Regions from separate parts of the Peribacillus muralis genome, predicted to be linked through region 1. Evidence: riboswitches for the same ligand, from Rfam matches in the RefSeq annotation. Region 1 holds a riboswitch; each other region holds the start of a gene.
The links. Region 1 has a riboswitch for preQ1 ahead of ABE28_RS17775 (VUT family protein). Riboswitches for the same ligand answer to the same signal wherever they lie in the genome.
Positions count from the first base shown of each region.

Region 2: it holds a riboswitch for preQ1, as region 1 does, so the genes downstream of both, ABE28_RS02135 (QueT transporter family protein) here and ABE28_RS17775 (VUT family protein) in region 1, are expected to answer to the same signal.
Region 3: it holds a riboswitch for preQ1, as region 1 does, so the genes downstream of both, queF (preQ(1) synthase) here and ABE28_RS17775 (VUT family protein) in region 1, are expected to answer to the same signal.

Region 1 is NZ_CP017080.1:3,655,747-3,659,029, reverse strand. It holds gene ABE28_RS17790 (TetR/AcrR family transcriptional regulator) at 35-604, opposite strand; gene ABE28_RS17785 (hypothetical protein) at 765-1,364, shown strand; gene ABE28_RS17780 (SRPBCC family protein) at 1,619-1,804, opposite strand; PreQ1 riboswitch class I at 2,009-2,051, shown strand; gene ABE28_RS17775 (VUT family protein) at 2,103-2,645, shown strand; gene ABE28_RS25170 (hypothetical protein) at 2,873-3,097, shown strand.
Region 2 is NZ_CP017080.1:443,461-446,743, forward strand. It holds gene ABE28_RS02125 (PAS domain-containing sensor histidine kinase) at 1-234, opposite strand, end outside; gene ABE28_RS02130 (TVP38/TMEM64 family protein) at 350-1,006, opposite strand; gene ABE28_RS02135 (QueT transporter family protein) at 1,127-1,612, opposite strand; PreQ1 riboswitch class I at 1,618-1,662, opposite strand; gene ABE28_RS02140 (YbaK/EbsC family protein) at 1,826-2,299, shown strand; gene ABE28_RS02145 (hypothetical protein) at 2,400-3,212, shown strand.
Region 3 is NZ_CP017080.1:486,709-489,991, reverse strand. It holds gene ABE28_RS02345 (aspartate kinase) at 1-306, opposite strand, end outside; gene queF (preQ(1) synthase) at 866-1,363, opposite strand; PreQ1 riboswitch class I at 1,471-1,516, opposite strand; gene ABE28_RS02335 (DMT family transporter) at 1,646-2,503, shown strand; gene ABE28_RS24815 (BA3454 family stress response protein) at 2,765-2,899, shown strand.

The DNA of each region.
Region 1 (3,283 bases):
TCCTGAAGGTTAATTGACCAATGGTCAGTGTTATTTATAAAATATTCTTCGTGATGTTTTTTACGTGGAATTGCGCTAAACCCTTTACATCTTGGAAGGATAGATCGGTATTGATATAAAAGGTGATAAAGCCGTGCAGAGAAAGGAAAATGGACCAAATGGACGCAGGGTCGAGTTTATGATCGGTCAGTTCTGCCATCGACTGGATAAGCTTTTCATAGGTCTTGGTAGAATCGATTTGCAATAAATGCTGAATTTCCTTTTCCTTGGATAGAAACATGATGGAATAATGATTTTGCTGAGTCAAGCCGAATTCGATAAAGCACAATAAGACCTTTTCCAATTTTTGCTGAGGGAGATTGTCGGACAGCAGGATTTCATCGATTAAGAGATTTAAAGCGAAAAAATCCGATTTCACCAAGCCATAAAAGATTTCTGCCTTATTTTTAAAATGATAATAAATGGCTCCGTGACTGCAATTCAATGTTTTCGCCAATTGCCTCATGGAAACGCTCGAATACCCGACGGTGGCAAAAAGGTGTCTAGCTTCCTTCAGAATCATTTCCTTTGATAATTCTTTATCTGCCGATTTCCTTGGTGACATCAGAGCACCTCCTTATTTATTAACCAATGGTCAATTAAAATATAACCCATTTGTTATAAACTGTCAAATGACGGAGCGTTGCAAAGATTTCCATATATATGTAACTAAAGCTTGCCTGCCTCGTCTAACATAGTAAACGTTGAGCCTAGAAAGGAGACCTATGAAATTACAACATGCTGTTATATTTCTGTTCCTGCTTGTTGGTTTATCAATTCCTAACGACGCCGATGCTGAATGGAGTATTGAAGATGATGGATTCGCTTACGATCCATTAAATGCGTCAAAAACATTCACGATAACAGAAAAAGTGAAAGATGTGATGCTGCTGCATGTGTTAAGGGGGACGGAGCGAAAATTCGGCTATATGGATAAACCCTTATTAGTGGATCAGGAAATCGTATTGGAATGGCTGTTTTGGAGAAATGGTGAAGAAATTCCCTTAGGCGAACTAGAGGTAACGGCCACTCATGCTGATGGAATAAGCCATTCAGCTAAAGGGGTATTGATCAATATAAAAACGCCCATCAAAGAATTACCTAAAGCGTATACGCCGCAACCAGTCAGCTTTGATAGCGAATGCATTGATGTTCCTGTATCCATGGCGACCACGGTTTTAACATTTAATGAAACCGGCATTTGGACTTTACAGCTATATGTACATGATCAATTCATGGGAGATATGAACGTGTCGGTAACAGAAAAAAAGGAACCCATAATCGATTCAATCCAATTCCATCATCACCCTTATATGATAAAATGAGGATATTGAAATTGGAGGAAAGAGACTAATATGAAAAAGAAATTAGGAATATTATCTTCAATAATCTTCGTATTGACGGTTTTTTTTTATTCGCTCGCCCATTTTTTAAAAAAACTGACCCTCTAGTAGACATATTTATCGTGCATCCAGGAAATCGAGTACTATCAACTGAATTCATGCTCATTGGGGATGAAGCGGATGATGGTAACCTGGAAGGTATCTAAAAGTGATGGACTCAAATCCATGAGTCCATGTTAAAAAACGATGGACGCCCACAATGTATGCACGCCATTTTCCAGATGGCCCTTTAAGCAAGTGAATGTATATACCCACCCTTCTTTTTGGCCGATCATTTTGCTTAGGATCTCGGGGTCATCGGCTTTCAAACCTGATTCGTTCGTGCTTGGGGCACCCACTTCTTCTAACAGGATGGTAACCATCGTTTCCCCAAGAAAATGTGATTTTCCTTTTTTCCTCGATTTCCGGTACAGTAATCATGACCTCGGCTGCGTATTCATCATATTTTAAGGTAATCGTCTTGTCCCCATCTTTCAGAGTATCATCATTTTTTAAGCTAGCTGGAAACTGCTTGATTTCCAATCATTTTCAAGCTACGATAAAAAAGGAAAATAATGATCCGCTCGGCGGAAGAGGTTCTAGCTACCCTCTCAAAAAAACTAAGGAGAACAGTACTCTTTCTTAGGGTGCTGTTTTTTCTGTAAGAGGAGATTGTAAGACATGTTAAGAATTTTACTGTATTTAGTATCCATCATCACCGCAAATGTGGTGACAGCAGCTTTTATGCCTTTACAATTTGGTATGTTCATCATACCGATGGGAACGTTGCTGATTGGGGGAACGTTCATCTTTCGAGATCTGGTCCAAAATAAATTCGGCCGGGCGAAAACCTATTTTTGCATCATCATCGCACTAATATTATCTGCATGTGTATCATTTTTATTAGGGGATACATTATTGATCGTCTTCGCTTCCGCATTATCGTTCGTGGTCGCAGAAACGGCCGATACGGAAATTTACACCCGACTAAAGCTGCCGATGAGCTGGAGGGTGTTTTACAGCGGAATCGTTGGAGGCTTTTTCGATTCAGTGCTTTTTGTCGTGATTGGCCTAAGCCCACTCGGTGCCAACATCTTGCCATGGGAAGCCGTACCGGCAGCCATCATCGGTCAAATCATCGTAAAAACGATCATTCAGTCGATCGGTGCCCTACTGCTCGGACGAATCCATATCAGGCTGGAGAAGCGCGTAGTCTCCGGTTAAATAGGAGGAGTGAAACGCTTGATGGATGGATCCAAAAAGAAACAAGACAGATGCTATTGCCTGGAAGCCTTCCGTAAAAAGTACGGACCACATGTCCAAGGCGAATGCATGAAACTCTCCTGCGCCAATTATCGCAAGCATAAAGAATTAGAGGCAAAAGGGCCAAATTAGGCCCTTTTTTAAATTCCGGAAATATGAGGTAGCGACATTCATGAGGGAAAGCCCGATTGGCGAGTAAACGACCGGAATTGGCGAGTAAACGACCGGAATTGGCGAGTAAACGACCGGAATTGGCGAGTAAACGACCGAAATTGGCGAGAAAACAGCCGGAATTGGCGAGTAAACGACCGGAATTGGCGAGTAAACAGCTGAAATTGGCGAGAAATAATATTTCCTGCTTTCGGACTCTTTCCGCGGGTATTTCATTAACTTCCTTGTTACCATCCGTTTAAGGGCGGGGCAGAGGGTGTCTTCTCCATTTCATAGCCATAGAGCTGTTTTTTTTTGTAAGAGTGTTGGTTCACGTCTCCGGATTTCATCAGTAAAGTGTCATTCGTTGTACATCGTATCACAAGGTGCATTTTACTTTTCTAAAAAAAATGGTTAAATGACGATTGCTAAATAAATTTAATCATAGT
Region 2 (3,283 bases), 1.7 Mb from region 1:
AATAAGTGTACGCCGGCGTTGCTCCGCTTCCTTTAATTGCTTGAATTCTTCCCTTTTAGCCAAGTAAAGGTATAAGACCAGGCCTATCGATAAAAGAAAGAAAATGCCTTCCACTCTCTGTAGCTGAATGAAGACTTCTTTGTTTTGAATATTTGTCGTTAAGAAATAGTCGAACACGACTAGTATAAGAACCCCGGAAAGGATATATATACTTAAAATGGAGCGCTTGGACATGGAGATTCTCCCTGATTTTAAGACATTGCAATGGTAAAATTACATACACATTTTAACAAACTATCGAAGAAAAATATATGCACAATCATAAATTAAAAAACAGGAGACGAGGTGGTCACCTGTTTTTTCGGAAGATGCGTTGGTTCTTTTTCTTTTTAACCCGTTTGTAGATCACGAAAAATAATAAAAAGAGCAGTGCGAGTGCAGCTAACGTATATTGGTTCATTTCAACTGTAAGCAGGCCATATGGAATTAGCGATAGAAAGAAAAAGTAAATCAGGTTTCCGAGTGTCGTCGCCACTAAAAAATCCTTGAATGTAACCGAACTGACTCCTGCCGCCAAGTTGATCAGGCTTGTTGGGATAAGCGGGAAAACCCTTCCTGTAAAGACGTACATAAACCCGTGCTCCACAACACTTTCTTGCCACTTTTTATCCAGCTTCTTTAAAAGGAGGTCTTGAAACCAGTTTCTTGCTGCATAGAAGATCAAGCCTGATGCTACTACACTCGAGAACCAACTCCAAAGGTAACCATATAAGAAGCCGAATATCGTGACATTGATCGTCAGGAGCAAAATTAAGGGTATGATTGTAAAAGAATTCTGAACAAACATCAATACGAATGTGACCAAAAAGGTGAGTGAAAGGTTTTCCTTCAATATGCCAATAACTGACTCCAGGTCACTTTTCCATACTAAAGTGAATAGTTCTGCATTTGTTAAAATAAATATTGCGATACCCAACAAAATGATCAAAGTCAGGAATTTTTTCAAAGAGTCACCACCATTCTTACTTATAGTTTACCAGCTCAAGGTTAATTGGTGAAAAAAGAGCTGTCGCATAATGCAGACAGCTCTTTTACAGTATAGTAGGTTCAGGAAGCGATGATTCCTTTAAAGCCACTTTTCAAACTGAATTCTTTTGTCCATTGCATAAATGACGGGTGCACCAATCAAAAGGACAACGAATTCACCAACGGCTGTGGTGCCCCAGCCTAACCAGAATGGTAAACCAAAGGCAAGGTTCAGTTCGATTGCAATCAAGAACATTGTGAACGTGAAAAAGATAATCGTCGCGATCATCCGTCCTTGGACGCCTTTAATGAACCGCGAAACAAAAATGATCAGAAGCAAGGCGAGTATGGATTGCCCGACCCCGAAAACCAAGTCAAATGGAACCATAGGTGAAAAAAGCAGATTCGAAATGAATACACCGCCTACGATGCCATAGATATATTTTTTATTGAATACAATCAGATGGTTCAGTATTTCCGGAACCCGAAATTGGTACGCGCCAAAAGATATTGGTTGAAACACGAATGAGACCGCCACATATAAGGCAGCCAATATCCCGCTTATCACGAGGGTACGATTATTCATTTTTTTCTCTCCTAGTTTTTTATCGTGGGATGGTTACGAACCACGTATAGGTTTTTGCCCGAAACTTAATAGTAGTCGATATATGCCTATTTCGTCAATGTGTAAAGAATGGTTATTGCATGACAAAGCCTCATGTAAGCCAAACGGATTTTTGATTTCTTGCATGGAAGGATGATATTATTTTTATAGAGAAGCAGAAGGAGTGAGAGTGACGTGTCAATTGAAAGTGTCAAACATCATTTTGAAAAATGGAATCTGGAAGGCGAAGTGATGGAGTTCGAAACGTCAAGTGCTACGGTTTATGAGGCAGCGGATACCATTGGCGTCATCCCAGCACGGATCGCTAAGACTCTATCCTTCAGGGGAGAAGGGGACAAGGCGATTTTAGTTGTAGCAGCCGGGGATGCAAAAGTCGATAATAAGAAGTTTCGCCAGACATTCGGCTTCAAGGCAAGGATGCTGGCTCCAGATGAAGTGCTCCAACAGACTGGGCATGCTATCGGCGGCGTTTGCCCATTTGGATTGGCGAATGAGCTGGATGTTTTTCTTGATATATCGATGAAGCGCTTTGAATCAGTATTTCCCGCTTGCGGCAGTACGAATTCTGCGATAAAGCTTACACTTGCACAATTATTTGAATATTCAGGTGCTAAGGAGTGGGTTGATGTGTGTAAGGATTGGGAATAAGCGGGGAGCAGGGATGAAAAGGATATTTTTAAGAAACGGAATTACGCTAGGGTGGACTTAAAGATGATCGTGAAGAAAATTCATAATTGGAGTGTGAAGGATGTTAAGCGGAAGTCATCGAAAAAACAATAGTAGCTACCTTAGTCTTAAAACTCTTTATGAAGAAAACATCACGGTTAAGAGTGTAGCCCAAGAGCTTGAGGCCTGTCATAAAAATGATGAAGCGCTCGTTATACGGAAGGCGCTGGAGAGTAAGAATTTCGATATAATGGCAGTGCAAGATCAAGGGGATATCATCGGATATATCGAAAGGGAAGAGCTTGGTGAAGGGAGGATCTCGAAGTATTTGAGAAGCTTTTCTCCACGGGAGCTTGTTTCGGATTCTACCCCTTTGATTCAACTTCTTCATATTTTTAAAAATAAAACAAGAGTGTTCGTTTTGGAGAATAATTCAATTAAAAAGTTGATAACTCATGCAGACCTTCAAAAGCCGCCCATCAGGATGTTGATATTCGGATATATCACCCTTTTGGAAATGAGGCTGAGCGACATCATTTTGCATAGATTCGGTGATGGTAGCTGGCACTCCATGATCAGCGAGGACCGTTTGGATAAGGCAACTGAATTATATCGGCGCAGAATTGATAAAAATGAAGATATCAACATCATAGAGTGTCTTCAAATCAGTGACAAGTTCGATATTATCCATAAAGATCAGGAAATGAGGCACTTTTTCCAAATTCCCTCAAAAAGTAAGGGAAGGAAGGATGCGAATGCCATCCGGAAATTACGGGATAAAATATCGCATGCTAATGAATTGGGGCTGGACATGTCATGGATGGAGATCATTGAAGTGGTCGAGTGCTGTGGACATCTGCTCGAACTCTCCGAATCATATCAATATGAGAATTAAGAAACCGGCAATCATGCTGGTTCTTTCTCGTGTTTGGAGCTAGATGCCAGAAAAAGCTGCCCATATTAGGC
Region 3 (3,283 bases), 1.8 Mb from region 1:
ATGCAGCAATGCCTGTAAATTTTCGCGGATCGCAGTGATGACCTCCTCGGATATATCCAGTTCCTTAGCAATGTTTCCATAGCGGGCGACCACATCTTCGATTAAAGGTTCGCCGTTATCCCCGCGCAGCTGCTGTTTTGCAGCTTCAATCAATAAATCCGTCACCTTTATATCATCGGAATTGCGTTTTCCGGGAGCCGAAACGACGACAAACTTCCGCTCCGGATCAGCTGTCACAATTTCGAATACCTTCTTGATTTGTTCACCTGACGCCAGTGAACTTCCGCCAAACTTCGCAACCTTCATCTCGACATCCCCTATTATTATAAAAATTCTGTCAACATTAACTCTCCCTATTATTACGTTTTTCAACGAAACAATCAAGAACAAATTCCTTTAGAGGAGGACAAATGTATTTTCAAAAAGGACAATACGACCATAAAACTGTATGATGACAGGGAAAGGAAAAAACGTTCCATCGCTCTCAATTTTTAAATTTCCGGAGCTTGGATTTCATTCAGCTTTGCTTGAAAAAAGATAGAATACCATTTACCTATAGGTCTGTGTTGCGGTGATTAGACGGTTGCTTCCACTGCAGGCACTCACTTATCCAGAGGGGTACCGGCACCGCTTATTCATTTTCATGTTCGTGTGAATGAGCAAGGATTCTTAGTGAAGGATGACACGCCACAGTTGGTAGCAATTTAGGGAAAAGCAGATAAAATGCGGAGTGAAAAGAAGGATTGGCGGTTATTCGATATGGATGAAAAGCATGAATGCGCAGGCTGCTTAAAGGGGAATCAATACTATTCAAAAGGATTTCGAAAGTAAAATCCTTCGAAACCCTTTTGATATTTCTTCCTTTTTAACGATTATCCACGGTTTCAGGGTATAAGTCATGATTCATCAAGCGGTAATCCGCCATTTCTTCATACTTCGTCCCTGGCCTTCCGTAGTTTGTGTATGGATCGATGGAAATGCCGCCCCGGGGTGTGAACTTGCCCCATACTTCAATATATTTTGGGTCCATCAATTCAATTAGGTCATTCATGATGATGTTCATGCAATCCTCATGGAAATCACCGTGGTTACGGAATGAGAATAAATACAGCTTCAAGGACTTGCTCTCGACCATTTTCACACTTGGAATATAGCTGATGTATATGGTTGCAAAGTCCGGCTGTCCGGTTATCGGGCATAAGCTAGTGAACTCCGGGCAATTGAATTTGACAAAATAATCCCGGTTAGGGTGTTTGTTATCGAACGACTCGAGAATTTCTGGAGCGTAGTCGAATGGATATTTTGTTCCTTGATTCCCAAGCAATGTTATTTCCTTTAATTCTTCTTCTTTTCTTCCAGACATAAAAAGTCCTCCTCTTCCACGCTTGTCGGGGGAGATTCATAAAATGGGCCTCTATATAACAAAAAACCATATCTCTAAAAAGATATGGTTGATTCGCGAAAAATATCAAAGCCATAGTTTTTTTAAGAGGGTGATGCTATGAACCTCTCCCATTATCGGGAAATATATTGAAATAGCCATAGTAAATATAGAAAAAAAAAATCAATCTGTCAATCCAGCTCTCGTAAAATGAGTTTGATTCCTATCCATATTCCGCTTAGAATGGAGAGGAAGATATCCTAATTGAAGGAAGAGAGTATACAAATGTGGATTTTTGCTGCACTCATCACCAGTATATGTTTCGGTATCAATAACAGCATTTTCAAGTGGAGCAGCGGAAAAGGTTACTCCAAGATACATATCCAATTTTTCTTTTACTTTACGGCCTTCATCATGGCACTATTGTATGGCGGGATCGTAGATGGTTTGACCACAAATTGGCTATCCATCTTGCTTGGAGCTGCTATCGGGATCCTTAATGCTAACGGGAATATCCAGATGGGCAGTGCGTTTGAAAAGGGACCGGCAAGCTTGACATCACCGTTGATTGCGGCCAATGCCATCTTCCCCATCCTTTGTGCTGCGATCATTTTTCATGAGCATATTTCTTCGTTGCAGTGGACCGGGATCGCCTGTATGCTCCTTGCTACCCTTGTCATTCAGTATACCCCTAACGCGAAGGGCAATCATCAATATTTCCCCTGGATGATGCATACATCATTTGCAATATTCTCATTCGGTGTACTTGGGATCTTAATGACAACGACCACGCGCCTTCATTTGAACTCACTTGATATCCTGGTATCGATGTATGGCGGCGGAACACTTTATTTGATGGCCGCATCGGGCATGAAGAATGAAAAACTCAAGTTAAACGAAGTGAAAATCGGCTCTCTAGTAGGCTTGTTGAGCATCATTGCTTATGTATGTTATTTCTTCGCTTTAAATACCGGAATTGCCAGCATCATTTTTCCAGTGGTGAGCTTGAACTGTTTAATCGTAGTTTTTGCCGGTTGTTACTTATTCAAGGAAAAACTAAAGTCCTATCAAATTGCAGGGGTTTTGGCAGCCTTGATAGGGATTATCTTAACTAAAATATAAAGAAACGGCCTTGCTTCCATAACACAGCAAGGCCGTTTTCATTTTACCGAGGATGATTTTCCATTTCCTGCACTAAAATTTCACTTTTAATGTCCATGCTATCATTAAAATATTGACAATTTTCACAATATATCAGATAATTATGAATATTAAGCAACATCGTCGTTACGCCGAAATGTTTGATAAATCCTCACCCCCGGGTATACAAGAACCGTACACCCATCCCATTAAACTAAGCATTCAAGAAAGGAAAGATGAATCATGGTAAAAGTTACAGTGAAAGTTGATTATAAAGGGAAATCCTATCAAACGAACGTCCTCACGGATCCTAGTGCAAACCAGGAACAGATTTTACAGCAGGCCCTTCATCAAGTCCAGAAGCAATGGAGTGAATAATAAGAAGCAGGCATCGTTTTCAGATACCTGCTTTTTTTATGTTTTTAGGCTAAATTCCTCAATTTATACGCTTGATGATCCGTTGTCTTTTTATATTAAAAAACAAATAAAACGCTTATCCCCCTCGTCTTATTCATCTCCCTCATATGGAATATTATTCTAATGTAATTTTATTGAAATTTTACCAATTCAAGAACGGTTCTTTTGAGAATAAATTTCATTTAAAAACACCTTTAAAATGTATTAAATTAATAAGCTATTATACTTCTTTTCTTATTATATATCCAACTAATAACCTCATATCCCATTCTTTCACTATCTCTTCATGAACTTTTTGTGACATATGTCACTTTTGATTGTTTTTTTCCATATATGATACTAATA